DNA from 3 places in the Rothia sp. P5764 genome. Region 1 is predicted to be linked to each of the others. Evidence: riboswitches for the same ligand, from Rfam matches in the RefSeq annotation. Region 1 holds a riboswitch; each other region holds the start of a gene.
What was found. Region 1 has a riboswitch for thiamine pyrophosphate ahead of ACN08Y_RS09520 (ECF transporter S component). Riboswitches for the same ligand answer to the same signal wherever they lie in the genome.
Positions count from the first base shown of each region.

Region 1 (9,730 bases):
CAGTTTGCGGATCTGGTGAATTCGGTGGGTGGCGCTATTCGGCTAACCTACAGTGAGATTACTGATACTTTGGTTTTCTTTCAGGATCTGCTTGCCGGTGAGCTGGATTTGGCTTCGCATCAGGCTGACTACACCTTTGTAGAAACCGGGCAGGCTGAGGTGAATTCGGTTTCTGGGGTCTGCTACCGGCGTGCACCGGGCACGAGTGGGCTTGAAACGGGGGAGGATTTCTTGGTGGCTTCTCAGGGCAAGCTCACCCGGACATCTCTGATTGGGTGGGATATCTGGGAGGCCTTGGCGCACCCCTTGAGCGCCGATGATTTACACGCTGTGATGGTGACGCTGTATGGCCCGGTGCCTCGCCCTGAGTTTGATAGGGCTCTTGAGCACCTGGTGGGTGCTGGAATTATTGAGCTGGTCGGTTGAATTTTTTTGGGCACTATACCGGGACCGGTATCTCAGGCTGTCTAGGGCCTAAAGTAGCCGGGGCTTGTTCTTCTGGGGGGCTAGCTCCGGCGCTGTTGTGAGCTTACCTTGCCTGGTCCTAGCTGTTAGCTGAGCTGGCTGATTTTCTGACTTTGGGATCTTTGATGGGGATGATCAGAAGCAGGCCTACAAAGAGGACGAGGGTGATACCTAAAATGCCCCAGAGCTGGTTGCCGGTCAGGGTCACGCAGAGCCCGAAGAGACCCGGTGCCAGGAAGCTGGCGGCGCGTCCGGTGGTGGAGTAGAGGCCGTAAATCTCGCCTTCCTTGCCTTCCTCGGTGAGCCTGCCGAGGTAGGAGCGGGCGGCTGACTGGGCGGGTCCTACGAAGGCACAGAGGGTGAGCCCGCAGACCCAGAACATGGTGGTGGAGGGCCAGATGAGCAGGGGAAGGGAGACAGCGATGAGAGCGCTCAGAGAGAAAATGATGACCCGTTTGGGGCCGAGAGCGTCATCGAGGTAGCCCCCTAGCATAGCGCCAGCACCGGCGACAATGTTGCCGAAAATCGCGAAGATAATGACTTGGTTAGTGCTAAATCCGAAGGAGCCTGCTGCCAGGACACCACCGAAGGTAAAGATGCCGTTGAGGCCGTCACGGAAGACCGCTGAGGAGACCAGGAAGTAGAGGGTGGTGGGTGCTTCCTTGCGGAGCTTCTTGACCGTGGCAAAGAGCTCCTTGTAGGAGTCGAGAAGACTTGCCTTTTCCTGGGGTGCGCGTTCGGGTTTGGGCAGTGAACGGGCTTTGAGCATGAGCGGTAGGGAGAAGATAAATGCCCAGGCCGCTGAGAAGAGCGCTACGGCACGAATGTTGTAGGCCTGGTCTGTGGGGATGCCCAGCAGGCCGGGGGTGACGAAACCTAGGAGTACGATGCCCAGGGCAACAATGCCACCGATATAGCCTGCGGCCCATCCTGAGCCACTAATTTTGCCGATGGTTGCTTTAGTAGAAATTGCTGGCAGGATGGCGTTGTAGTTGACCACCGCAAACTCGTTGACCAGGTTACCTAAGGAAAGTAAAGCAACGCCCAGTAAGAGATATTGGGGAGCGGGTGCGACGAAGAAGCAGAGGGCCATAATTGCCGCCAGGAGCATACTGTTGACGCCTAGCCACAGGGCTCGTCGGCCACTGGCGTCGGCTCGCTGGCCCGAAACCGGCGCCAAAAGAGCAATACAGAATCCAGCGATAGTTAGGCCGTAAGAGAGGACAGCGGAGCTGTGTTCCTTATCGCCAAAGCCGGTATTGCTGGTGAGGTAGACCGCGAAGACGAAGGTGGTCATAATCGCGTTGAAACTGGCGTTCCCAACGTCCCAGAGGGTCCAGGCGAAGACGGTGGAGCGGGGGGCTGGGGGCTTGGCTTCTAAGCTACCGGTGTGTGGTGAAGTCATGGGTCTATGATACTTGCCTCACCAGGTGCAACAGTGTTTTCTGTGGATGGTGGCGTAAAAAAGCCGGCCCTGCGGGCGCAGAGCCGGTTTAAGAAGGCGGATAAAAAGTTGAGCTGGTCAGCCTTAGACTTCTGCCTGCCCGCCGTTTTTGAGCTTTGACTTGGTCTCAATCTTGTGCTGGGCACGGGTGATGGACACCTTGATGAGGGTGCCTACCAGGCCGGTGATCAGTGACCAGAGGATGATGTCGCGCCAGCGTTCTTCCTCATTTGGGTTGTTTTCTGGCGGTTCGTTGCCGGTGATGCGAACCCAGCTAGCGGCTAGTACCTTGTTGGCCAGGGCGATACCGCCTAGAGAGGCGGCCGAGCCTGCAATTTTTGTGAGGGGGTTCATGAGGGATCCCTTCTGTTGGTGTGGCGGGCCGGATGGCCCCTTGCCCTAAGACTATCAGTACTTATTGTTAGGGTGTGAGTTGCCCGCTAGGGTTGGGGTATAGGGCAGGCAAAGTGAGCGCGGTCTGCTCCTGATGACTGAAGAGCTTATCAGGGGCTTAGGTAGGTGTTCGGGTAAGGGGGGGGGATCCTCACGGTGCTCCTGGTGGGGCCATGCCCTGTATTTTATGGATGTATGGCCTAGGCTGATAAACAAGATGGAGGTTTTTAGATGAAAGAATTGTTTATCTTTGATGGAAATTGTGGTTTTTGTACGAAAACCGTTGATTATCTTATTAAACTAGACAGAAATATGCTGGTGGATTTTATTCCTTACCAGGTGTTTGAAAAATCTAGCGAGCAAGAATATGCGTGTGATTTTAGTAAATCTATTGTTTACATAGAGAACCATCAGTATTTTACTGGGGCAGGGGGGTTTATGAAGTTTTTAGATAGAATTACCGGCCTGTCGCTGTTCTCAAGAATCTATAATTTTCCCTTGCTGGGTTCCTGCATGGAGGCCGTTTATAGACTTGTCGCTAAGAATAGGAGGTACCTTCCAGGAACTACCCCTTGGTGTGATAGGCAAAATAATTGCTAGCCCTAGAGTATCTAAAGAGTAGTTTTTATAGACACGAGTCTGATTATAAAAATAGAAACTCCCAGTTTCGGTCTTATTTTTTCACAATGCCTGGAATGAATGGATAGTAACCAGTGTTGTGCTGGGGGCCTTTATTCAGCCGCTGTAGTGGAATGTGGAGGGCGCGGCAGTTCACCTTCCTTACCGTCGATGGGATCATGAGCCACCTCATGATTGCTGTAGCTTATGCACAAAGACACTAGGGAAGTCCCGCAGCCTGGATAACTGTTCATTTTCGTGGGTATCCCGGCTTGCTCTATACTGGAAGGGTTCCATGCTTGGGACCCCGCTCTATGACCGGCGGGTAACCATAAACGACAGGGGAGCGCCAGACTGGCGCTGAGAGTGCACATGCAGACCCTCCAACCTGATCCGGTTAGTACCGGCGCTAGGGAGTCGAAGTAAATAGGCGTACCCAGGTGCGCCGGTGCATGCCCCCTTTGCTGTTCTCACCAAAGGAAGGCTTTATGTCCAAGAAATCCGCGCTCACCTGGCGCGTCAACGATATCGTCGTAGCATCGGTGCTGGCCGTAGCTTGCGCCCTGATCTTCTGGCTCTGGTCAAATTTTGGCTACTCCGCCATCACTACCACCCTAGCCCTGGCCCCTGAATACTCCCCCTTAGCCGGGGGTGTCTGGCTACTTGCGGGTCTGCTGGGGGCCCTGGTCATCCGCAAACCCGGTGCAGCCCTTTACACCGAGATTCTGGCGGCAGTCATCGAGGCCCTCTTGGGCACCCACTACAACTTCACTGTAGTAATCTCTGGCCTAGTTCAGGGCCTGGGTGCTGAGCTGATATTCCTGATCTTCTTCTACAAGGTCTGGAACCTCGCCACCGCCATGCTGGCCGGTTTAGCCTCAGGTGCCGCTATGGGGATCTCAGAAATCATCATCTACTATGCCGGTGAGATGGTGGGTCAAAAAGCAGTCATCTATGTTCTGTGCTCTATGATCTCGGGCCTGGTTCTGGCCGGTCTGGTCTCCTGGTTGCTGGTGCGCGGTCTGGTCTCAACCGGCGCGCTAGATTCCCTGGCAGCAGGGCGGGCCGCTCGCAGGCCTTCCCGCCGGGGCGGACCAGCCAGCTCAAAGGGCTAGGGCGTTGACCGCAGAAGATCATCAGCTTGCGTCCCCCGGCCCAGAGTCAAGAGGCCGGGGGGCCCACTTCCGGGCCCGGGAGTTCGGGTGGCACTACCCGGGGCGGCCCAAGCCCACTTTCTCTAACTTGACCTTCGAGATTGAACCCGGTCAGAAGGTGCTCCTGGTGGGCCCCTCCGGTGCTGGTAAAACCACCCTGCTCCAGGCCTTAGGTGGCCTGCTAGAAGACGAAGACGGCCAATCCCAGTTGGGGGAGCTGTCCGTTAACGGCCTGACTCCCGCCCAATCACGCGGGACCTGCGGGCTCATGCAACAGGACCCGGAAAGCTCCGTGGTCCTAGCCAGGGTTGGTGATGACGTCGCTTTTGGCCCCGAGAATCTGTCCGTCCCCCGCACCCAGATCTGGGAGCGGGTCAAAAGCGCCCTCAAGGCCGTGGGTTTAGGCCACCTAGACTACAGCCGGTCAACATCGGCCCTTTCCGGCGGGCAGAAGCAACGGCTGGGGTTAGCCGGCATCCTAGCCATGAACCCAGGCGCCCTGCTGCTCGATGAGCCAACCGCCAACCTGGACCCCGCAGGTGTCATAGAGGTTCGAGACGCTGTGGTGGCAGCCTGCCAAGAGACAGGCTCAACCCTTGTTGTTATCGAACACCGCCTGGATATCTGGGCTCGGCACATGGACCGGATCATAGTGCTCGGCGCCAAGGGCGGTATCAGCCACGATGGTCCACCCGAACGCGTGCTCAGCCAGGCAGGCCAGGAACTCATTGATGCTGGTGTCTGGGTGCCAGGCTACCAGCCGCACCCACCGGCACCCACAAAGGACAGCCCTGCGCTGGGTCCACTTGTGCTAGAAGCCCGTGACTTGACCCTTACTCGCGCCTACCCCAGCCGTCGCCAGCTCAAGCACCGCGCTCGTGCCCTGGCATCGGGTCAAAAACCTACCCTAGACCTACCTGTAGTTGCTGAGGGTATCAACCTTCAGCTCTACGCTGGCAGTCACTTAGCCCTGCTAGGCCCCAACGGTTGTGGCAAATCAACCCTGGCTTTGACCCTGACCGGCCTGCTCTACCCGGTGGCCGGGCAGGTCATTGCCCACCCCCACCTGACCGGTGATCTGGCTGAGCGCTATCGGTCGGACATAGCCAGCTGGCCAGCAGCTGAACTGGCCGATCGAATTGGGTTGGTCTTCCAAGACCCAGAGCAACAGTTCATCGCACCCACTGTTAGAGCTGAACTGGAGTTTGGCCCCCGCCACCTGGCACGGGCCCGCAAGCAAAGCCTCGATGAAGCCTCCCTGGCCCAGGCTACCGACCAGCTCCTAGAACGCTTGAGGCTTACCCACCTGCAAGAGGCCAACCCCTTCACGCTCTCCGGTGGTGAAAAGCGCAGGCTCTCGGTGGCTACCGCGCTAGCGACCCAGCCTAAAATCCTGGTACTGGATGAGCCCACTTTCGGCCAGGACGCTCGAACCTGGAAGGAACTGGTCACCCTCATCCGAGAGCTTATCCAAGTAGGTACGGCAGTCATCTCTATCACTCACGATGCCGACTATGTTGCCGCCCTAGGCGGGGATACCTACAGCCTAGAAGGAGGGGGAAACCGTGGCCTATGATCCCTTCGCCGCTACCGCTGAGCGGCAAGGCGCCCTCGGTAGAATCAACGCCGGAGTCAAACTGGGGGCGACCTTCGCCCTGACCCTGGGGCTACTTTTAACTCAGGACTGGGTTACCTCCTTGACGGTGCTCTGCCTAGAGCTACTGGCCCTGCGATTGCTGGGACTTAGCCCCCTGGCACTCTTGGGTCGCTTTTGGCCCGTGCTCTTTGGCGCCCTGCTCTCGGGCTGGTCCACCTCCCTGCTAGCAGAAAAAACCGGCAGCACCCTGCTGCACTTTGGCCCTCTCTGGGTGAGCACCGGATCAGCGGCGGTAGGCATAGCCCTGATGCTTCGCGGGCTAGCTATGCTACTGCCCGGCATTTTCCTCATAGCAACCACCGACCCGACCGATATTGCAGACTCCCTAGCCCAGAGTCTCAAGCTACCGGCCAGGTTCGTGCTCGGTGCCCTGGCAGCCCTGCGGCTGGTGGGGTTGATGATGGCCGAATGGAATACCCTGGGGCAGGCTAGAAGGGCTAGAGGTTTGGGGTCCCAAGATACGCTCTGGCTTCGCGCTCGCACCCTGGGCGGGCAGACCTTCGCTCTGCTGGTGCAGGCCATCCGGCGCGGGAGCCGGTTAGCGACCACTATGGAGGCGCGTGGCTTTGGCCCGGGACCCCGCACCTGGGCGCGCGTGCCCAGCTACCGGTGGGCAGACCTCTGGTTCGCCCTGGGTACCCTTGGGCTATTGGTCTGCGGCTATCTTTTGGCCGCTTACACCGGGAACCTGACCTGGGTCTGGCAGTAAGCCAGCTATCTCGCTCTTACTGGGGGCCTGGTCAGGAGTAGGCTTAAGACTATGACTCATACAACCGTAGTAATGCTGACCCAGCAGAACCCCGCAGGGGAGCTGGTTGATGCCTCCACACCGCTGATTAATATTGAAGACCAGGGCCTCACCCGCGGCGACGGTGTCTTTGAAACCATGCTGGCTGCCAACCGCAAGGTGCGTAAGTTCGAGGCCCATCTGAGCCGTTTGACCGGATCAGCCCGAATCCTTGATTTGCCTCTGCCGGAGGAAGAGAAACTGCGCTCTGCGGTGCAACTGGCCGTTGATTCTGCTCTTGCCGGCCCCCAGACGGTACTGGGCGAAGAGCACACCGTCAAAATCATTATTTCGCGGGGAACCCCGGAAGAGGGGGCTCATACCTGGGTGACAGTGGCCCCCTCCTCACCTACCATTGTTCGCCAGCGCCAGGAGGGCGTGCGGGCCATGTTGCTACCGCGCGGCCACGACCCCGCCGACGACTCTGCCTACCCCTGGCTTCTAGCTGGGGCTAAGACCCTCTCCTATGCTGTGAACATGTCGGTCTTGCGCTATGTGGGTAAGCACGGTGCAGATGATGCTATCTGGGTGACCGATGACCGCCGTATCTTGGAGGGCGCTACCTCCTCTGTCATTGTTGCCAAGCGAAGCGGTGACCAGCGGGTGCTCTATACCCCTGAGCCTGCCCACGGCATCCTACCCGGTACTACCCAGGGGGCAATTTTTAAGGGGGCCCGTCAAGCTGGCTGGGAGCTGGGTTATGGCCCTCTTTACCCCCAAGACCTGCTCGAAGCGGATGCTGTGTGGCTGGCTTCCTCGGTGCGTCTGCTGGCGCCGGTGACCCACCTGAACGGTACGCCCTTAGCGCTGGATTCTGCCCTGACTGATGAGTTGATGGGTTACTTGGCAGGCTAACCGACAGCGTCCAATACTAGAGAGCGCGGCACTCCGGGGAAGGAGAACCTAGTTCTTAGCTTCCCGGGGTGTTCTCATCAGAGCCAGAACCGCCAACAGCGCGAAGCCGAACATGGTCACAGCCATGGGCAGGTAAGCCTGGCTACCGCCTAGGGCTACGAGCGGAGACGCTAAAGCACCCATGAGGGCCTGAGTTGTTCCCAGTAGAGCGGACCCTGCACCAGCTTCTTGCCGGACTTGGCTGAGCGCTAGAGCCGAAGCGTTACCCAGGACTAAGCCCAGGGAGCTGGTAAAAGTAAAGAGCAGAATCAGGGTCGGTAGCAGTGAGGCTCCCGCTAAAAAGTGCACCGTAAGTAAGGCTGAGGAGGCAAGCAGAGACCAGGCACCCCAGGTCAGCAACCTAACCGGGGCAAAATGGCTCACCAGGCGGGCATTAAGGCTAGAGACCAGAACAATACCCAGAGAGTTAAAACCAAAGACGTAGGTGAAATGAACCGCATCTAGCCCTAGCACCTTTTGTAGCAGGTAGGAGGAGCCAGAAATATAGGCAAAGAGCGCGCCGAAGGCTAGGACCATAGTCAGCATAAAGCCCCGGTAAGAGGGATTTTGGGCTACTTCAATCACGCCCCTGTAGGTGGAGGCTAGGCTGCCGCGACGTCGGCGTTCTAGGGGCAGGGATTCCTTGATAAAGGTAAGAACCAGGATCATGGACAGGGTGATGATCAGAGCCAGGAGCTTAAAAATATCTTGCCAACTACCGTAGCTAAGAACTATTCCCCCGAGGATGGGTGCTAGCACCGGGGCTAGGCCGTTAATCATCATCATAATGCTCATCAGGCGAGCTGTTTCTTTGCCCCTGGTGCTATCGGTGACGATAGCTCGTGAAAGTACCAGGCCGATAGAACCTGCGAACCCCATGAAGAACCTGGCTAAAATCAGGGCCTGAATAGTGGGCGCGAAGGCGCAGGCAAGGGTAGCTAGCGCACAGCAGAAAACACCGATGCGCAGAGGCAGTAATCTGCCTGTTTTGTCTGAGAGCGGGCCCACCAAAAACTGGCCACTACCCATGCCCAGCATGAAAGAAGTTAAGGTGAACTGGGTCAGCGCTGCACTGCTAGAAAATTCTTCTGCAATGGTCGGTAGGGCTGCCAGGTACATGTCGATAGCCAGAGGACCTACGGCGGTTAGGGAAGCAAGAGTGAAGATGGCGATCAGCGGGAGCCCTGCTGAGGGGCTATCTGCCTGTAGGTGGGCTTGTTTGGGGGTCATGCTTCCTCTTTGCTTATCGGGTGGTCTCGGGCCAAGCATATTCTACGGTGTGGGGGCCCTCAGTTGGGCGGTAGGTGACCTGTACCGCATGGTAGATGTGGCGGTAGTGGCTATAGAGGGCTTCTTCCTGCAGGGCCCACCTGTCCCAGTAGGGGCGGTAGGTGTCACCGTCACGGATCAGAGCGCGGTCTTTGCGAGTGAGGGTATCTAGCTCTATGAGGATTCCCAGGTCGTGGGTACCGCAGAGCGCGCCAACCCCTTCGGCCAGGACAATACTGCCGGCCGGTGCCTGGGCTGGGGTAAAAATATGCGGGCCGGTTGCTTGCCCGCTCTGCCAGTCCCAGCCGTACCAGAGGGGAGTGGGCCCTGGGTCAGTGCCGTCCCCGGTCAGGCTGAGCGCTAATTCCTGCCAGGTCTGCACAGCCTGAGCTAGGCCGTCCCACCCCTGGTAGAGGTCCTCGAGGTGGAAGAGCTCAACGGTGGTTCCGGCGGTTGCCAGAATATCTTGTATCTGGCGGGCCAGGGTAGTTTTGCCTGAGCCGCTCCGCCCGTCGATAGCTACCAGGTAGGGGCCTTGAGCCAGTTTGCCCAGCTGGGTGGCCTGCGCGTGGGCCTCCAGCATGAAGCTACCTAAATCATCGGCGCTGGTGAATGTGGGCACAAAGGTTTCCTTTCCTTTTGCTCCAGGCTATCGCACGGTGCCGGTCTGCTGGGCCATAATGGGACTCAGAGCACCTATCCCCGGCCCTTCACGCTCTGGGGCAAGGCATAAATTTTAAGGAGACCCCATGACAGCTGATCTTTTGCGCCAGGCAGAGATACTTCAGGGCTATGCCCAGCGTAGCCGCCAGGCCTTGGACGAGCTGAGCCAGCCAACCGCACCGCGTTTTAGCTTGCCCGAGGGCTATAGCGGGTCCCTTTACCGGTTTGCGCCGCTCTCGCCCCAGAGTATTGCGGGGTTGAGTTCCTGGCTTCACCAGCAGTTTTGGCGTCAGCAGAGCCCCGCGACCCTGGATGATTTGCGTGCTTTAGCCGCTGCCGATGCTGGGCTGGCCCAGATGACCGCAGATATTCAGGCCGCTTCCGGC
Region 1 is NZ_JBLXXQ010000007.1:19,744-29,473, forward strand. It holds gene ACN08Y_RS09500 (hypothetical protein) at 1-426, shown strand, start outside; gene ACN08Y_RS09505 (MFS transporter) at 545-1,870, opposite strand; gene ACN08Y_RS09510 (DUF4235 domain-containing protein) at 1,994-2,263, opposite strand; gene ACN08Y_RS09515 (thiol-disulfide oxidoreductase DCC family protein) at 2,534-2,902, shown strand; TPP riboswitch at 3,251-3,353, shown strand; gene ACN08Y_RS09520 (ECF transporter S component) at 3,409-4,035, shown strand; gene ACN08Y_RS09525 (ABC transporter ATP-binding protein) at 4,040-5,650, shown strand; gene ACN08Y_RS09530 (energy-coupling factor transporter transmembrane component T family protein) at 5,640-6,440, shown strand; gene ACN08Y_RS09535 (aminotransferase class IV) at 6,492-7,373, shown strand; gene ACN08Y_RS09540 (multidrug effflux MFS transporter) at 7,422-8,642, opposite strand; gene ACN08Y_RS09545 (hypothetical protein) at 8,656-9,303, opposite strand; gene ACN08Y_RS09550 (DEAD/DEAH box helicase) at 9,431-9,730, shown strand, end outside.

Region 2 (9,730 bases), on a different contig from region 1:
CTAACTACGATGACGCCACACCCCAGGAAACCGCTGAAATTGCGGCGCTGACCCAGCAGGCTATGGGCCTATTGCGGTCGGTCAGTAATGCCGCTGGCTTCAACATTGGTATGAACCAGGGTAAGGTCGGCGGGGCCGGTGTTGCCGATCATCTGCACCAGCATCTTGTTCCCCGCTGGAGCGGTGACACTAATTTTCTGCCGATTGTTGCCGGCACTAAAACTGTTACCCAAACCCTGGATGAGATTCGTACCTTGCTGGCCGATCACTGGGCTCAATCAAGGCACTAAATGCACTGTACTGTGCGACAAAAATCGTGCTAAAAGTCTAGAAGAGGCGCGGTTCGCTACTTTCCTTGTGAATGAGCCCGCCCACTCTGGCACAGGCTTTGTTTGAGAGCGTGGCGGTATTGACTAAGAAGGTTTCTTCCGGGTTGCCGGTGTGGGCTGTTAGGAATTTGCCGGTACCGCCGGTGACGTAGAAGCCGTGCTCACCCTCGGTCAGTGAGGGGTAAGCGTACAGCGGTTCGGGGTTTTCTGCCCGTAAAGAGGCATAAGCCCGCCCCATAGCCAGTGAAGGCACCCAAGGCTCAGCCAGCGGCTGGAACCCGCTGATAGTGTCAGCGGCATCTTCAAGTGCCCAGGTGGCGGTCTCGACTGCCATATAGTGGGCTGACTTAATCTCTGCGGGGGTCAGCGGGTTCACCCAGGAACGGTACTTGGTGGAGGCGTGTTTAAACTGGCTCAGGTTAGCGTCCCGGGACACGAAATCTTCTAGCTGGCGCACAATGATGCCGGTCTGCGCGCGGGCAATAATCGTGGCTGTAGCGACCGCTTGATCGTCCAGACGGCGCGGATTGGAGTGGAGCGAAGCGGTACCGACCTTTGAGGTGGCATCGGGAAAGGTCGCAATATAGAGAAAATGCTCTAGGTTAACGTAATCTAACGCTGCCGGGGTCATCTGCGCCCCTAAATGCACCCGGTGGATGGGGGCAAACTCGTCGCGGGCCAGGCAAGTGGGGCACTGCTTACCTTTTGGCACCAGGGCGGAGCTGGGGCAGGGCAGGTGAGTAAAACCAGGTCCATCAGTCTTGGCTTGGGCATAACCGGTGCAGTAGGTTCCCGCAGATTCTTCCCCGGGCTGTAGAACCCGAACCCCTAGGAAGGCACCCGGGGTGATAGGTAGGGTATGAACCTGCCCCGCTGGCTTACCGGCTTGGAGAGGTTCAACTGTCAGAACCGGGGCGCGCTCCCGCCAGGTGATATCTCGCCACACAAAATCGTGCCCCATAAGAACATCATCGAGAAGACCGTACACCGAAAAGCCCCTTTTCCCTTGCCTGCTTGCTGAGTTACCAGGTTATCTTATGCCCCGAGTAGTGGAGGCAGGCCCTGGCGGAGCTGGTGAGCGGCCTTGGAAACATCGGAGTTCTGGGTGAGGGCGCGAACCACGACGATCCGGCTGGCTCCTGCCTGTACCACCTGCGGCAGGCTTTCCTGGTTGATAGAGCCAATAGCAAACCAGGGTTTGCGCGGTTGCTGGGTGGCGATGTAGCTGATGTAGTCTAGGCCAGCGGCCGGACGGCCGGGCTTGGTGGGAGTTTCCCAGACCGGGCCGCAGGCGAAGTAGTCAACCTCGGGGTGACTCAAAGCTGCTAGACCCTGGGCCGGTGTGTGCGTTGATAGGCCCAAGAGCACATCGGGGCCTAGCAAACTACGGGCCTGATTGGGTGTCAGATCGGTCTGGCCCATATGGAAAATATCTGCCCCTACCAGTGCGGCAATATCGGCCCGGTCATTGACTGCAAAAAGCTTGCCTGCCCGGTGGGCAATCTCTTTTAGTAGCGCGAGTGCTTCAAGTTCTTCATTGACCGGCAGGGTCTTATCACGCAGCTGGATAATATCCACGCCCCCGTCAAAAGCCTTGGTCAAAAATTCTGTGAGGTCCCCCTGCTCGGTGCGCGCATCAGTGCACAGGTAGAGCTGAGCCGCGGCCAGTAATTCAAGGCCTTGAGCGCGCGTATATGACGGCTCTGTGACGTTAACAAAATTCTTTTGGGGCATTTTTACCTCCCGAGTCACGTATCTATTTTTTTCAGACACTGTTACTTCCTATACTAGGGGCAGAACATACGGGAGCGTGCGGCACCTGTGCCCAAAGCGCGCTGAGAGGGCGAAAGCCGACCGTCAACTTGATGCGGGTCATGCCGCCGGAAGGATCTGTTCACCATGTCCAGTACCCTGCTCAACTGCCAGAAGGAACCAGGGATAGGTTCTTCGGGGCAAGACCCTGAAGCGACACCACCCGAGCAGGCCGACATCGTCCTTATCGGTGGGGGAGTCATCGGGCTCAGTACAGCCTGGCATTTGCTCCAGGCCGGACGGCAACCCATTGTGTTAGACCCGCACCCGGGTAGCGGTGCCTCCTTTGCCGCCGCCGGAATGCTCGCTTCTATCTCAGAAGTGCAGTACCGCCAAGAGGCCCTGCTCCCGCTGATGCGTACCTCCGCCCAGCTCTACCCCGAATTTGTCGCTAGGTTAGAGGCCACTAGCGGCCAGAGCGTCGGGTGGAGGCCCACCGAAACCCTTGTGCTGGCCTTTGACCGGGCCGATGCCCAGCACCTGACTGAACTTGCCACCTACCAGCAAGAACTGGGGCTCACACCAGAGCCCATCGGAGCCCGAGCTGCTCGCCGCCGTGAACCCGTCCTCAGCCCCTCGCTAGCCGGAGCCGTTGCCATAGCCCAAGACCACCAGATAGACCCACGCCGCCTGATGCGTGCCCTTGACCAAGAGCTTGCGGGAAGGGTTATTCGTGCAAGTGCGCAGGGCATCATCCTAGAAGACGGTACGGTTACCGGTGTGAGCTGGGCTGATGCCGATGGGGACCAAGGGAGCATGGCCAGCACCCAAGTGGTAGTTGCCAACGGGCTTGCCGCAACCCAACTGCACGGCCCGGACTCGCTAGAAAGTCTGCCGCTGAGGCCCGTCCACGGCGATATTCTGCGCCTAACGGTCCCGCCCCACCAACGGCCCTTCCTCACCCGGACCATCCGAGGGGTTGTCCGGGGCAACCCCGTCTACCTGGTTCCGCGCAAGGACAACACCCTGGTCCTAGGAGCCACCATGCGAGAAGACCAGCAAACCGGACTGAGCGCAGGGGGGATCTACCAGCTCCTGCGCGACGCCCACGAACTCGTGCCCGCCCTGAGCGAACTCGAAATACACGAGGCCACAGCGCGCGCCCGACCGGGAACCCCCGATGACATCCCCCTCATCGGCCAGCTCACCCACCGGGGCCAGCCAATCACCGGCGCTCTGCTAGCCACCGGCTTCTTCCGCCACGGAATCCTCCTGGCCCCCTGGGCCGCCCAGCTCATCACCCGCCAGCTCACCGGCCAGACCACAGAACAAGACCTGGCAGACCTAGCTACCTGCAACCCCTACAGGTTCGCTCAACCCGATACTCTCTAACCCTGACACTCTGCTAAACCCGCCCCTGCCCTCAAACCGAAAGGCACACCCGTGAACATCCTGCTCAACGGCCAACCCACCACCCTCCCCGAAACAGCAACCGTGCTCACCGCCGTCGAACACCTCCACGGCAGCTCACTAGCCCAAGAAGACACCCGCCGAGGAATCGCCATAGCCCGCAACCAAACCGTCATACCCCGAAGCACCTGGCAAGACACACCGCTAGCCGAGGGCGACACACTCGAAGTCATCACCGCAGTCCAAGGAGGCTAGTACCATGACCGGCATCAAGGACCAGCTCATCATCGACGGAGTAAGACTCAACTCCCGGCTCATCATGGGAACAGGCGGAATCACCTCCCTGACCAACCTGGAAGAAGCCCTCACCGCATCGGGTACCGAACTCACCACCGTAGCCCTACGCCGCTACACACCCACCACCAGCGAATCACTCTTCTCCATCATCCAACGCAAGGGCATCAAAATCCTGCCCAACACAGCCGGTTGCTACACCGCCAGAGACGCCACCCTCACCGCAGAACTCGGCAGAGAAGCACTTGAAACCAACTGGGTCAAACTCGAAGTCATAGCCGACGAAACCACCCTGCTCCCCGACACCCTCGAACTACTCGAGGCCACCGAACAGCTCGCCTCACGCGGCTTCACCGTCTTCGCCTACACCAACGATGACCCCATCGTGGCACGCCAACTCGAACGCGCCGGCGCAAGCGCCATCATGCCCCTAGGCGCACCCATCGGCACTGGCCTAGGAATCCTCAACCCCCACAACATCCAAATGATCGCAGAGCAGACCGAGCTACCCGTCATCCTCGATGCCGGAATCGGCACAGCCTCAGAATCCGCGCTCGCCATGGAACTCGGATGCAGCGCCGTCCTGCTGGCCTCAGCAGTCACCCGCGCCCAAGACCCAGTCGCCATGGCACAGGCCATGCGCCACGCCGTCCAAGCCGGCTACCTGGCACGGCAGGCCGGCCGCATCCCCAAACGACACCACGCCCAAGCCTCATCACCCATGCAAGGGCGCATCTTACAGGGCATCCCCACCGCCCAGGACCTCACCCACCAGAGCTAAAGGCAGAGCATGAGTCAAGAACTACCACCCCTAGCACCGCTGGTTGAACCCCTCCCGCACCTGAGCGAACTCCAAACCCGCATCGGTGCACGGCACACCAGCCTGCCCGGCATCGGAGAAACCGGCCAAGGCCGCCTCGCCGCCGCCCGCGTCCTGATCATCGGAGCAGGAGGGCTCGGCTCACCACTGGCCCTCTACCTCGCCGCCGCAGGAATAGGCCACCTGGACATCATCGACGGAGACACCATCGAAGAATCCAACCTCCAACGCCAAATCATCCACCGCTGGCAAAACGCCGGAAAAAACAAAGCCATATCCGCCGTCGAACAAGTCCAAGCCCTCAACCCCTCCATCAAGGCCACAGCCCACCCCTTCTACCTCACACCCCACAACATCGAAAACCTGCTCGCCTCCTACGACCTCATCATCGACGGCTCAGACAACTTCGCCACCCGCTACCTGGTAGCTGACACCTGCGAAATACTCGGCAAACCCCTCATCTGGGGCACCCTCTCCCAATACACAGCCCAAGCCACCGTCTTCTGGTCCGCACCCCGCTACCTCAACAGCCACCCAAGACAAGGCTGGAGCCTGCGCGACCTCTACCCCGACATGCCCCACCCCCAATCCGTCCCCACCTGCGCCGCAGGCGGAGTACTCGGATCCCTCTGCGGAACAGTCGGCTCCATCATGGCCACCGAAGCCATCAAACTCATCACCGGCCTACCCCAACCACTACTGGGCACACTCTGGCTCTTCGACGCACGAACAGCAACCACCAGAACCCTGACCATCACCCCCGACCCCAACCGCCAACCCACCCGAAACCTCAAGACGGCGCTCGCAGAGATTCAGCGCTATTCGAGTGAGCAGGATAGCCAGCAGGTACCCTCCATCAGCTACGAGGACCTGCGGCTGAACCGGGAGCGTTACCAGCTACTTGATGTTCGCAGTCCGGACGAACGCCGGGGCGGCCACTACGAACACGATCAGCATCTGCCTCTTGACCAGCTTCTAGCAGAGCTGAGCAAGGGCAGCACACTGGGCGAACTTATGGACAACCCCTCAGAGCTGCCGCTTGTGGTTTACTGTGCCGCCGGTAGCCGGTCAGCTCGTGCGGTCCAAGCTATTCTCGCTAGCACCCCGAACCAAAAGATCTACTCACTGACCGGGGGCTGGAAACCTTTCTAAAACCAGCAGGAAAGGCGGTGGGCGTGGGCCTGGCTGGCTAGCGTGGAGCAAACCAGTAAGATAGAGAGCATGTCACGACCTGTAGTACGCCTTGTTGGCCAAGGCATTCGTTATGCAACTAAGTTACGCGGGGGCGGTTCAGCTTTCCCCGGCCTGGTCATGGAAAAGCTCCACCCAAATTTTGTGGCCCAAGAACTCGCTAAACTTCCGCACGGCGTCGTTGTTGTCTCGGGCACCAACGGCAAAACCACCACCACCAAGATGGTGGTCCAACTGCTAGAGTCTCAGGGTCTAAAAGTTTTCACCAACCGGACCGGGTCTAACTTTGTGCGCGGTGTTGCTGCGGCCCTGCTAGGTGAGATGAGCCTGACCGGCAAGCTTGATGCCGACATCGCTGTTCTTGAACTTGATGAGGCTCACGCCGTTCACTTTGTGCGCATGGTCAAGCCCCGCTACTCGCTCTTGCTGAATGTTCTGCGCGACCAGCTTGACCGCTTTGGTGAAATCGATACCACCCGCCGCATGCTGTCCAGCGTTGCGGGCGCTACCACCGGCACTGTAGTTCTCAACCGCGAAGACCCGCGCATTCTCTCCCTAGCAGAGAACCTGCTTGAAGGCACCAAGACCAGCTACTTCGGTCTTTCCGATAAGCTCCGTGTGCTCTTCCCCTCAGATGATCAGATGCGTCTTGGCCCGGACGGTAAGGCTCAGGTGGTTAGCCGGCCTCAAAGGCCCGCAGCCGCGGTCACTCTCAAAGACTTTAAGGGTACCCAGGCAACCTTTGACCTTGACGGTCAGGAAGTGCAGGGCACCATCAACCTCTACGGTGTCTACAACATCTTTAACGCTGCCGCCGCTATAGCGCTGACCCGCGCAGTGATGGGGGAGAAGCTCAAGACCGATCAGCTACTGGCTGAGCTTGAACATATCACCCCTGCCTTTGGTCGCGGTGAAACCCTGACCGTTAAGGGCCAAACCCTCCAGCTTCTACTGGTCAAGAACCCCAGCGGCTTCCGCCTATCACTGGCCTCGGCCGACGCCCGGGACTACTCAACCATGATCACCATTAACGATGCCTACGCCGATGGGCGCGATGTGTCCTGGCTCTGGGACGTCGACTTCCACTCACTGATAAATGGTGGGGTCAGCATGGTTTCAGGCGTGCGAGCCTACGATATGGCCCTGCGCCTTGAACATGACGAGGTTCCTGTAGAAGCTGTTAACGAAGACCTGGAGCAGGCACTGGCTACCTTCATTACTCGGTCCCAGGGCCGCCCCATGCGCATCTTCTGCACTTACACCGCCATGCTGGCGATCCGAAAAGAACTAGCCAAGATTACCGATGTGGAGGCCATTTCATGAGCCAGCTCCAGAACCAGCCCGGCCACGAAGCCTCTGCTGATCTAGCAAGTGAAAAACACCTGAAGATTGTTCAGCTCTACCCGCGTGACATGAACATCTACGGTGACTGGGGTAATACTCTGTCTCTGTCTCGGCGTGCCAAGGCCCACGGTTTCTCCGTTGAAGTTGTGGACTACAATCCCGGTGACCCGTTCCCTAAGGACGGCGACATCTTCCTAGGTGGTGGCGGGCAGGACTCAGGCCAGTCCCGTATCCAGGACGATTTGCTGGCCCGTGCTGAGACTCTGCGCCAGCTCGCGGCTGATGGCACCCCCATGCTGGTCATTTGTGGGCTCTATCAGCTTTTCGGTCAAGACTTTAAAACTGTCAGCGGTCAGAGGCTACAGGGTATCGGTGTCTTCGATGCTCACACCGTGGGCAGTGAGGAACGCCTGATCGGAAATATTGTCGAGGAATCAGCTGAGTTCGGAACCCTTGTTGGCTTTGAGAATCACTCGGGTCTGACCTACCTGAACGGTGATACCAAACCACTGGCTACCGTTACCAAGGGAGACGGCAACAACAAGTCCGATACAGGGGAGGGCGCTCGTGTCCATAACGTAGTGGGAACCTATCTGCACGGCTCCCTCCTGCCTAAGAACCCCGCTATCTCGGATTTCTTAATCAAGCAGGCCGCGCTCAAAAAATACGGTGAATTCGTACCGGTAGACATTGACGACAGCCTGATTGAGCAGGCTCGAGCCTCCGCGATTGCTCGCCCTCGTTAAGGGCTCGGGGGCTAAACCGGGACCCGAAGACAGGGCCCATGCTGAGGGTTCTGCGAAGCAGAGCCGAAATCGCTAGAATAGAACGCGTCAAAAGGTGCCCGCATAGCCGGGAACTTCAAAAGCACAAGGAGAATCATGTCAGGTCATTCCAAATGGGCCACAACCAAGCACAAGAAAGCCGCTATTGACGCCAAGCGCGCCAAGGCCTTTGCCAAGTACATCAAGGCAATTGAAGTTGCTGCGCGCATGGGTGGCCCCGACCCGGCCGGTAACCCCGCCCTTGATCTGGCTGTTTCAAAGGCTAAGAAGAACTCTGTTCCCAACGATAACGTCGAGCGCGCAATCAAGCGCGGTGCCGGCCTGACCGGTGAAGCCATTGACTACACCGAAATCATGTACGAGGCTCGCGGCCCCCAGGGCACCGCTCTCTACATTGAGTGTCTGACCGATAACCGCAACCGCGCCGCGGCAGAAGTTCGTACAGCTGTTACCCGCAACGGAGGCACCATGGCAGACTCCGGCTCTGTAGCCTTCCTCTTTGAGCGCAAGGGCGTTGTTGAAGTCGCCAAGACTGACGGCCTGACCGAGGACGACGTGCTGATGGCTGTTCTCGATGCCGGTGCTGAGGAAGTTATCGACGAGGGCGACGTTTTCACCGTTGTCTCCGAGGCAACTGACCTGCCTGCTATCCGTAAGGCTCTGGTTGATGCTGAGCTGGAATACAACAATGATGACCCCGTCTTCCGCCCCACCATGAATGTGGATCTGGACGCCGAGGGCGCCAAGAAGTTCCTTAAGCTGGCCGATGCCGTTGAAGAACTTGATGACGTTCAGAACGTCTACTCCAACGCCGATATCAACGAGGCTGTTATGGCCGAGCTGGAAGCTGAGTAAAACCTAGCAATGGTCAAGGGTGTACCAACCGGCAGGCTTGTACCTGCCAGCACCTCAACCCGGCGCCCGGAAACCGCTGTGCAGCGGGTTCCGGGCGCTGCCCGTATTTTAGGTGTGGATCCGGGCTTGACCCGGTGCGGTTTTGGCCTGATTGATATGACGGCCAACCGGCAGGCTCACTTTGTCAAGGTGGGGGTGTCCGGAACGGCCGCGGCCGAAAGTCTTGACCAGCGCATTCTTAAGATTTTTCGGGCAGCGGAAGAATGGCTCGATACCTACCAGCCCGACGCTCTGGCCATTGAACGTGTGTTTGCGCAGGAGCAAGTGAATACCGTTATCGGTACCGCTCATGCCTCTGGTGTGGTGATAGTGGCGGCTGCGGCGCGCGGGGTACCGGTGCATTTCCATACGCCCTCCGAGGTTAAGGCCGCTGTGACAGGTTCAGGCCGGGCCGACAAGGCCTCTGTGGGCAGAATGGTCACAAGAATTTTGGGCCTTGACACCATGCCCAAACCTGCCGATGCCGCCGATGCTCTAGCCCTCGCGATTTGTCACGGCTGGCGTGGGGGTAGCATTGGTTCGGGCATTAATATGGCCGCCAAAACCCAAACCCACCAGGGATCCCAGCCTGCTGCCTCCCGGCTTTCTGGGCAGCTAACGCCTGCCCAAAAGGCATGGTTAGAAGCTGAGTCGCGTGCTCGGCGCTCATAAACCCACCTTGTTTTAGTACATATATTCGAATAGACTGTTTCTATGATTAGCTCTCTCACAGGTACGGTAACCCACCTGGGCCTCGATACTGCCGTTATTGATGTCAATGGCTTTGGCATGCTTGTGCACTTAACCGCCCGAACTGCCTCCCATCTACGGCTGGGGGAGCAGGCTACCGTGCTTACCACCATGATTGTGCGCGAAGATTCTATGACTCTCTACGGTTTTGCTGAGGCCGC
Region 2 is NZ_JBLXXQ010000002.1:311,269-320,998, reverse strand. It holds gene ACN08Y_RS05110 (HIT family protein) at 1-290, shown strand, start outside; gene ACN08Y_RS05105 (hypothetical protein) at 328-1,317, opposite strand; gene thiE (thiamine phosphate synthase) at 1,365-2,063, opposite strand; TPP riboswitch at 2,122-2,236, shown strand; gene thiO (glycine oxidase ThiO) at 2,229-3,473, shown strand; gene thiS (sulfur carrier protein ThiS) at 3,525-3,746, shown strand; gene ACN08Y_RS05085 (thiazole synthase) at 3,751-4,566, shown strand; gene ACN08Y_RS05080 (ThiF family adenylyltransferase) at 4,576-5,757, shown strand; gene ACN08Y_RS05075 (MurT ligase domain-containing protein) at 5,818-7,119, shown strand; gene ACN08Y_RS05070 (type 1 glutamine amidotransferase) at 7,116-7,886, shown strand; gene ACN08Y_RS05065 (YebC/PmpR family DNA-binding transcriptional regulator) at 8,022-8,780, shown strand; gene ruvC (crossover junction endodeoxyribonuclease RuvC) at 8,790-9,491, shown strand; gene ruvA (Holliday junction branch migration protein RuvA) at 9,534-9,730, shown strand, end outside.
Region 2: linked by a shared signal. The riboswitch ahead of thiO (glycine oxidase ThiO) and the one ahead of ACN08Y_RS09520 (ECF transporter S component) in region 1 are both predicted to bind thiamine pyrophosphate.

Region 3 (9,730 bases), on a different contig from region 1:
CCTTTTCAAAATCAAAGTCGGCTGCTGCCTGCTTCATCTGGGCTGTCAGCTCAGCTATATATTTTTCAGCACCACCGGCCATAAAGGAACAGAGCTGTTCAGCCAGGGCGGCGTGGTCTTCCCTGCTGATTTTTCCTACGCAGGGTGCAGAGCACTTGTCAATATAGCCCAGCAGACAGGGGCGATTCGATGCCTGAGCCCGGTTGAAAACTCCAGTGCTACAGGTCCGCACGGGGAATACACGCAAGAGGGCATCGAGAGTCTGACGGATAGCCCAGGCCTGTGAGTAGGGCCCGAAGTAGCGGACACCCTTCTTTTTCTCACCGCGCATCACCTGGGCCCGCGGGTAGCGGTCTTTGAGAGTGACTGCCAGGTAGGGATAGCTCTTATCATCGCGGAAGGCAATGTTGAACCGAGGCTTGAACTCTTTAATCCAGGTGTACTCAAGCTGGAGAGATTCAAGCTCGCTACCTACAACCGTCCATTCCACTGACGCGGCGGTATGAACCATGGCATAGGTTTTAGGGCTCAGCGAATCGACCTTAGCGAAGTATGAATTCAGTCGGTTACGCAGGTTTTTGGCTTTACCCACATAGATAATGCGGCCGTACTCGTCCCTGAACCTGTAGACACCGGGTTGGGTAGGGATTTCTCCCGGTGCCGGACGGTAAGAGGCAGGACTAGCCAAGAAAAACTTCTTTCTACTGGTTACAGACTGCCGGAATCTCGTTCGGCAGACGGTGAGACGTTGTACTCGTTTTTGCGGGCCTGACCAGAGAGCTGGGCGATAGCGTCCATGATGGTATCGGTCGTTTCACGGCGCTGGCGGCCACTCATCTTCTCCCCCAGCTTCTCAAAAATGAGTGGTTCACCCACACGAACCGTAAAACGGTGGGGGTAGACCATGTTAGAGCCAGGTTTCTGAATCTTATCGGTACCGATTAATCCCACAGGAACTACCCTTGCACCGGTCATGTGAGCCAGCCAGGCCACGCCAATTTTTCCCTTGTAGAGGTAGCCATCTCGCGATCGAGTGCCTTCAGGGTAAATCCCAAAGACCTTGCCCTCTTCGAGCCTTTCGAGCGCTGTCTCAAGAGCCTTCATCGATTCTTTTTTGTCGGTGCGGTTGACCGGGATGATATCGATAACCTGGAAAAGTGTTTTCATGGCTCTGCCCTTAAAGCCGGGCGAGTTAACGTACTCAGCTTTAGCTAAGAAAGCTACACGCCTGGGCATCAGGGCCGAGATAATCACTGAATCCAAGAAAGCAAGATGGTTGGATGCAAGGATGACCGGCCCTTGAGCAGGGAAGTTCTCCAGTCCAGTAACTCGGGCCCGAAAGACCGTACGCAGAATAGCCTCGATACTTTTCTGGGTTGCCTTGTACTTCAATGACATGGTGGCTCCTACAGCCTCATTTCCAGGGAAAATACGGCTTATTTGATTTTTCTGACCGGTTTTACCCTATTTAGCATACCCTCCGCGGTCTAGCTCAAAAGCATTTCTGCTAGGAAACGGCCCGTATGTGACTCAGGGATGGCAGCGACCTGCTCAGGTGTGCCTGTTGCCAGGACAGTACCGCCACCATCGCCGCCTTCGGGGCCCATATCAATAATCCAGTCAGCACTCTTAATGACATCCAGATTGTGCTCAATAGTGATAACCGTGTTGCCCTTATCGACCAGCCCCTGCACAACACCTAACAGCTTGCGGATATCCTCAAAGTGTAGGCCAGTTGTGGGTTCGTCCAAAACATAGATTGACCGACCATTAGAGCGCTTTTGGAGCTCGGTAGCTAGTTTGACGCGCTGGGCCTCACCACCGGAGAGGGTGGTAGCAGACTGCCCCAAACGTACATAACCCAGCCCCACATCGACCAGGGTGTTGAGGTAGCGAGAAATCTTACTGAAGGCCGAGAAGAAGTCGGCGGCTTCGGCAACCGGCATCTCTAAGACATCTGCAATAGTCTTACCCTTGTAATGAACCTCAAGAGTTTCACGGTTGTAGCGTTTACCCTTACAGACCTCGCAGGGTACGTAGACATCGGGCAGGAAGTTCATTTCAATTTTGAGAGTACCGTCACCGGAACAAGCTTCGCAGCGGCCTCCCTTGACGTTGAAGGAGAAACGGCCGGGCTGGTAGCCACGGATTTTTGCCTCGGTGGTTTCCGCGAAGAGTTTACGGATATGGTCAAAAACGCCGGTATAAGTTGCCGGGTTAGAACGCGGAGTACGACCAATGGGTGACTGATCCACATGGATGATTTTGTCCAGCTGGTCCACACCCTTGATGGTCTTGTGGCGACCGGGCACCTGCTTGGCACCGTTGAGCTGGTTTGCCAGAGCGGTGTAGAGAATGTCGTTGACCAGGGTAGATTTGCCCGAACCAGATACACCTGTAACGGCGGTCAGGACTCCCAGCGGGAACTCTACATCCACCTTCTTAAGGTTGTTCTCACGTGCTCCAATAACCTTAATAGTGCGTTTGGGGTCCACGGCACGGCGGGTTGTGGGAACCTCGATGGTGCGGCGGCCAGCCATGTAGTCCCCGGTCACGGACTCTTTATTGTCAAGGAGCTCTGCAAACGTACCCGAGTGAACAATCTGACCACCGTGTTCACCGGCCCCCGGGCCAACGTCCACGATCCAGTCCGCTTCTTTCATAGTGTCTTCATCGTGTTCTACCACAATCAGAGTGTTGCCCATATCGCGGAGCTTTGTCAGGGTTTCAATCAGACGGCGGTTATCGCGCTGGTGCAGACCAATCGAGGGCTCATCAAGTACGTAGAGAACACCCACCAGACCAGAGCCAATCTGGGTTGCCAGGCGGATACGCTGAGCCTCACCGCCAGAAAGAGTGCCGGCTGAACGGGCCAGATTCAGGTAATCAAGCCCAACATCAAGCAGGAACTGGAGGCGCGCGTCGATTTCTTTAAGAACCAGCTCAGCGATCTGTGCTTCTCGGGCATTCAGCTTCAGGGATCGCATAAACTCTAGAGCCTCACGCATAGGCAACTGCGTGACCTCTGCGATGGACTTGCCCCCCACGGTGACCGCCAGGATGGTCGGGTTGAGACGGGCACCCTGGCAGGCGGTACAAGCCACATTGCGCATGTACTGCTCGTAGCGGTCCTTGGACCAGTCAGATTCAGTTTCTTCGTGCTTGCGCTTAATGTAACCGACGACTCCCTCAAACCCTGAGGTGTAGCGGCGCTCCCGCCCGAAGCGGTTCTTGTAGGCTACCGTTACCTGGTAATCCTTGCCGTTGAGGATCGCCTTCCTAGCCTTTGCTGGCAGATCCTTCCAGGGAGTAGCCAGATCAAAATTGAGCTCTTGGCCCAAGCCCGCAAGCAGGCGGAGCCAATACTCAGTGGTTGATTTGCCCTGCGACCAGGGTGCAATTGCTCCCTCAGCCAGTGAGAGCTCCGGGTTGGGGATAAGCAGGTCTTCATCGACTTGGAGCTTGGAGCCGATACCGTCACAGCCCTGACAGGCACCAAAGGGTGAGTTGAAAGAGAAAGCGCGGGGCTCCACCTCAGTCACAGAAAGAGCATGCCCGTTAGGACAGGCCAGGTTCTCACTAAAAGACCGGGTACGGCTTGCTGAGTCTTCATCCTCATCCACAAAATCGATCAGGACTTTCCCATCAGCCAAACCAAGCGCAGTTTCAATGGAATCCGTGAGACGCTGGTGGACGCTCTCCTTGATAGCTATGCGGTCTACAACCACCTCAATAGTGTGTTTGTACTGTTTTTCAAGCTGAGGAGGGTCTTGCAGTTGAATAGTTAGCCCATCCACTCGGGCACGAGCGTAACCGGCGTTGGATAGCTCTTTGAAAAGGTCGACGAATTCACCCTTGCGCGCTGAGACAACAGGAGCCAAAACCTGTAGACGGGTCTTCTCGGGGTAGCCCATCAGTACATCCACAATCTGCTGGGGCGACTGCTTGGAGATTTCTTCACCGCAGTCAGGGCAGTGCGGGTGGCCCACGCGTGCCCACAGCAGACGCATGTAGTCGTAGATCTCAGTGATAGTACCCACCGTTGAGCGAGGGTTCTTAGAGGTAGATTTCTGGTCAATAGACACAGCTGGCGAAAGACCCTCAATAAAGTCAACATCCGGTTTATCCACCTGCCCCAGGAACATGCGGGCGTAAGAGGAGAGTGACTCGACGTAGCGGCGCTGACCCTCAGCAAAGATGGTGTCAAAAGCCAGAGATGATTTACCTGAACCCGAGAGGCCGGTAAACACCACCATGGCATCGCGGGGAATATCTAGGTCAACGTTTTTAAGGTTGTTTTCACGGGCACCCTGCACGCGGATGTGCGTGAGGTCGCTGGCCATGGGGCGAGAGGCTAAGCCTGCCATACGATTACCTATCTTCAGGAAAGTCTTTTCGAAGATATATTCTAAACTATGCAGTAAAGTTTTGGGCAGACCGCGCCCAGGGTGCTTGGATGTTAGGCTACCGGCTGAAAGTAGTTAGCTAGCGTGACGGTCTAAAGGTTCTTGTCTGGAATCAGCTCATCTGCACGGTCAAAGACCGCCGTGATACCGGGGTAGTTGAGGTGCCCGGAATGAGCCGCAAAAGAGCCTATGCCTGATGACCTTGGGATCAGCTCCACCTTGCGCAATATTTCAAGCTCCACAACCACTTCACGAGCGAGGGGGCGGGCCCTAGAATCACTAGTATGACAGAAACCGGAACTCTCCATGCCTCTACCCCACTGATAACCATCCGTAGCATAGCTGTCTCTGAGATGAGCAACAAGGTCTACCTGCTCACCCATAAGCAAAGCGGGGCCCAGATTCTCATTGATGCCGCAGATGATTTTCCCGCTATCCAAAAGTTCACTGAGGCCGCACTCGCCACTGACTCCCCCGCCCAAGTCGGTCAGCCCGGCTCCGGAGTCCTTGCACTAATTACCACACATTCCCACTGGGACCATATCCGGGCTTTGCCTGATGCAGTTGCCGGGTGGTCACCCGCCACCTACTGCGGTTCGGCCGATGCCGATGCTATTGCCGAACAGGAAGGTACACGTATTGAGCATCTGCTCAACGGCGGGGAAAACCTCAATCTAGCAGGTATTGAGCTTGAAGTCATCAGCCTGCGCGGGCATACTCCCGGGTCGATTGCTCTTGCCTATCGGGACCCCAGCGGAGAGCACCCCGTCCTCCTATTCACCGGTGATTCCCTCTTCCCCGGTGGGGTAGGCAAGACCCGGGCTCCGGAAGATTTCGCCCAGCTCTTGGCCGATGTTTCAGCGCGTATCTTCTCCCAATATGACGATGCCACGGTCGTTCTACCCGGCCACGGGGACACCACCACACTGGGTGCTGAGCGGCCTCATCTGCCCGAATGGAAAGAAAGAGGCTGGTAAGCGCAGGGCTAGCTGAAATCTTAAAACAACTGAACACCAGAGCCCTAAATTTTTATTGTGTTCGGCTTCACCAGCTGTTAGCATAAAACCGACATTTGGTTTGGGGTGCCGCTGGCAGCAGAAGCGGCTGAGATTAGACCCACAGAACCTGCTCTAGTTAGAACTAGCGAAGGGAAACCCATGCGCCGTCCTCTGCCTGCGCCTCTTGCTCATAGCACTTCCGCTCTCGAAACGTTAGTACCCAACGTGCTCTCTATCGCGGGGACGGACCCCAGCGGAGGGGCCGGCGCGCAGGCTGACCTCAAATCAATTGCGGCAGCAGGCGGTTACGGCATGAACGCGGTCACGGCCCTTGTCGCCCAAAACACTCAGGGCGTCAGCGCTGTCGAGGTTCCGCCCGCTGACTTTCTGCGAGCGCAACTCGATGCCGTCAGCGAGGACGTTCGCATTGATGCAGTCAAAATTGGCATGCTAGGCTCTGCTGACATCATCGACACTGTAGCCGCATGGCTCGATAGCAACCCACAGCAGCTTGTTGTGCTTGACCCTGTCATGGTCGCAACCAGCGGGGACCGTCTGCTGGAAACCGAGGCGGAGGATGCCCTACGCCGATTCCTAAAGTACGCCACGGTTATCACCCCCAATATCCCAGAGCTAGCCATTCTGGCCGAAGACTCAGAGCCAGATACCTGGGACTCTGCCTGTGCTCTCGCCCAGGTAGTCGCCGAACGCTACCAGGTCGCAGTTATCGTTAAGAGTGGGCACCTACCGGGTGACCAAGCGGGCAACGCAGTGGTCACTACCCAAGGAACCACAGCCGTCTTCAGACAAAAGAAAATAGATACCTCCAATACCCACGGCACCGGGTGCAGCCTTTCTGCTGCGCTCGCTACACGACTGGCAACAGGAGCAAGCCTTGAAGCAGCCCTGGAATGGACTTCAACCTGGCTTCATGGAGCAATCTCAACCAGTCACCACCTCAGCGTGGGGCAAGGGCACGGACCGATCAACCACTTCTGGCGGCTCTGGGAACAATCACGGGTAGCGGATGCGACGCCGGTAAAACTCGGAGACTTCGAAGCGACCACTAGGCCGCCTCAGATATCAGCGGCGGGCCCGCAGACCAAACGGCTCTGGGAACTCACCGGCCAGATTTGGGACTCAATCTGTGAACTCCCCTTCATCCAGCAGCTTGCATCCGGCACGCTGGCCACTGCAGACTTCACCTTCTACCAGGACCAGGACGCACTCTATCTTTCGAGCTACTCCCGGGCACTTGCTACCCTAAGTGCTAAGGCTCCCTCATCTGCTGAACAGGTCTTCTGGGCGCGAGGGGCGGCGGAGTGCATTGAGGTCGAATCCAGTCTTCACGCTGACTGGCTGGGGCCAGACTATATCAGTGCAGGCCCCTCCCATATCACCAGGGCCTATACAGACTTCTTGACCTCATCCGCTTCTCTCAACGATTACGCAATCGGGGTGGCGGCGGTTCTTCCCTGCTACTGGCTCTACGCAGAAATAGGTGAAATTCTTGCTCAGGTCAATACTCCCGGTCACCCCTACTCGGCCTGGTTGAGCATGTACGGTTCACCAGAGTTCCGCCAGGCAACTGAGCAGGCTATTGCCTATGCAGAGCAGGTGCTCTCGCAGGCCCCGGGCCAGACCCTGGAAGCGGCTCAGAAGGCCTACCAGCAGGCCGCCCTCCACGAGTTGCGTTTCTTCGCTCAGGCCCAACTACGCAACTAGCTAACTAACAAAGCGCCCACGCCACCCGGACTGCCTTCACAGCCTGTTCCTGGTGGTGCGGGCGCTATTTACCGGTGATTACAGTCTTTAGAACAGGCCCACCATAGTGCCGTTCTCATCGAACCCAATGCGCTCAGCAGCGGGTGATTTAGCTAGCCCGGGCATGGTACGCATGGTACCGCAGAGAGCGTACACGTAGCCAGCGCCTGCCGCCAGGCGTACTTCGCGCACGGGCAAAGTCCAGCCGGTCGGGGCGCCTTTGAGCGAGGGATCCGATGAAATGGAGAGGTGGGTTTTGGCGATCACCACGGGTAGGTTGCCGTAGCCCAGTTCCTCGTAGCGTGCCAGCTGCTTTGCAGCTGCTGGTGCCAGCTCAATGCCATCCGCACCGTAGACCTGAGTAGCCACCTTCTCAATCTTGGTGGACAGGGGATCGGAGTCCTCGTAGGTGTAGGTCAATTCGCTCATGTCGTCGCAGGCCTCGGCCACAGCATCGGCAAGCTCTCTTGCGCCCTTCCCGCCCTCGGCCACACCACGGTGAATGGCAACGCGGGCACCGGCCTCCTCAGCGATCCGGCGAATAGTCTCGTGTTCAGACTCGAAATCTGTGGGGAAAGCATTGATAGCAACTACCGGTTGCACACCAAAGCCGCGGACAATCTCAAGGTGCTTAAGCAGGTTAGCCGCCCCGGCTTCAACATCGGCTGTGTTCTCCTCAAGCAGGCCTTCAGGCAGTGGCTTACCAGGTGTAATAGTGTAACGGCCCGAGTGCGATTTGAGCGAACGAACGGTCACTACTAGGACGGCGGCGTCGGGTTTGAGCCCCGATACACGGCACTTGACGTTGAAGAACCGTTCAGCCCCCATATCGGCACCAAAACCGGCCTCAGTAATCACATAGTCTGCGTGTTCGAGCCCCACATAGTCTGCAAGAACCGATGAATTGCCGGTGGCGATGTTGCCAAAAGGACCGGCATGAATCAGGGCCGGGGTTTTTTCAAGGGTCTGGAGCAGGTTGGGGTGGATAGCATCGGCAAGGAGAACTGCCATAGCGCCATCTGCTTTGAGGTCTGCGGCGGTCACGGGGTTGCCCTCTACGTTGAGGCCAACGACAACTTTGGCTAGTCGTGCTTGGAGGTCTTCAAAGCTGGTGGCCAGTGACAGAATCACCATAATCTCCGAAGCGCTGGTGATGTCAAAGCCACTTTCGCGGGGCACGCCGTCCATGCGGTCGCCCAGGCCTATGACGACGTTGCGGAGGGCACGATCGTTCATGTCAATCACTCGCCGCCAGGTGATAGAGCGGGTATCCAGACGCAGTTCGTTGCCGTGGTGCAGATGGTTATCAACCATAGCGGCAAGCAGGTTGTGAGCCGCTGTGACGGCATGGAAGTCGCCGGTCAGGTGCAAGTTCAGTTTCTCCATAGGGACGATTTGGGAGTAGCCGCCCCCGGCTGCACCGCCCTTAATGCCGAAAGTTGGTCCCATGGAGGGCTGGCGTAGGGTCAGCATAGCCTTACGCCCGGTAGCGGCCATGCCCTGAGCAAGTGAGACTGAGGTAGCGGTCTTACCTTCCCCCAGCGGTGTCGGGGTTACCGCCGTGACAACGATATATTTAGCTCCTTTTGCCAGCGCTCTCTCGGCCTTGGTGTCAGCCGTGAGTTTTACTTTGGCAAGGTACTTTCCGTAGGGTTCTAAACGGTCAAGGTCAATGCCAGAGGCTGTTGCGATCTCAGTAATCGGTTGCAGGGTCGCTGCTTGAGCGATTTCAAGATCGGTGGGAAAAGGCTTACTCATAGGGGTGTCCTTGGTTTTTGTGGTTATTGCCACTCATATTTTAGTGCGGGGGTACCCTGTTATCCGGGGTTCAGGCTACCAGCACACCGAGTTTTTGCGGAATGTTGAGGCTTTCTTCTAAGGGGTGGAGTACCACTCTAGGTTTTCCAAGCACCCAGTCAATGCGCCTCTAGCGGTTAGGTGCGGGCAAAAATATGGTCCGGGGTTCCCTCGGCAACAAGCCTGCCCTCTTCTAGGAGAACGGCACGGTCAGCCAGCGATGCAATACGCGAATCATGCGAAATGATAATCACCGAACGGCCTTTCATGACCGCTGCCAGCGACTGGCTGGCATCTGCCAATTCAAGCTGGGTCGTTGACTCGTCAAGAATCACCACATGCGGGTTAGCTGCTACGATACGGGCAAGGGCAAGCTGTTGCACCTGGTCTCTGGTCAGTTCGTAGGACCCATCTCCAAGCTGGGTATCCAAGCTATCCGGTAATCGGCTAACCCAGTTTGCCCCGACGGCAAGGAGCGCATCAAGCATCTGCTCCCTATTAGCCTGAGGTGCCGCTACAGCAAGGTTCTCAACTAGGGTGCCCACAAAGACGTGGGCCTCCTGGGTGCAAATCAGCAGAGCCGGGCGGTGGTCAGCTAGAGGCTCCGTCGGGTAGAGGCCGTTCCCGACTATCTGACCCATGACCTGCACCCTTCCGCTATGGGCTGTGAGCGATCCTGCTATCAGTCGAGCCAGCGTCGTTTTACCGGACCCTGAACGCCCCACCAGGGCCAGGCTCTCCCCCTGTGCAACCGTGAGGTCTATG
Region 3 is NZ_JBLXXQ010000002.1:120,544-130,273, reverse strand. It holds gene uvrC (excinuclease ABC subunit UvrC) at 1-688, opposite strand, end outside; gene ACN08Y_RS04245 (lysophospholipid acyltransferase family protein) at 709-1,398, opposite strand; gene uvrA (excinuclease ABC subunit UvrA) at 1,488-4,367, opposite strand; gene ACN08Y_RS04235 (hypothetical protein) at 4,499-4,648, opposite strand; gene ACN08Y_RS04230 (MBL fold metallo-hydrolase) at 4,691-5,383, shown strand; TPP riboswitch at 5,475-5,575, shown strand; gene ACN08Y_RS04225 (bifunctional hydroxymethylpyrimidine kinase/phosphomethylpyrimidine kinase) at 5,564-7,129, shown strand; gene ACN08Y_RS04220 (formate--tetrahydrofolate ligase) at 7,217-8,926, opposite strand; gene ACN08Y_RS04215 (ABC transporter ATP-binding protein) at 9,103-9,730, opposite strand, start outside.
Region 3: linked by a shared signal. The riboswitch ahead of ACN08Y_RS04225 (bifunctional hydroxymethylpyrimidine kinase/phosphomethylpyrimidine kinase) and the one ahead of ACN08Y_RS09520 (ECF transporter S component) in region 1 are both predicted to bind thiamine pyrophosphate.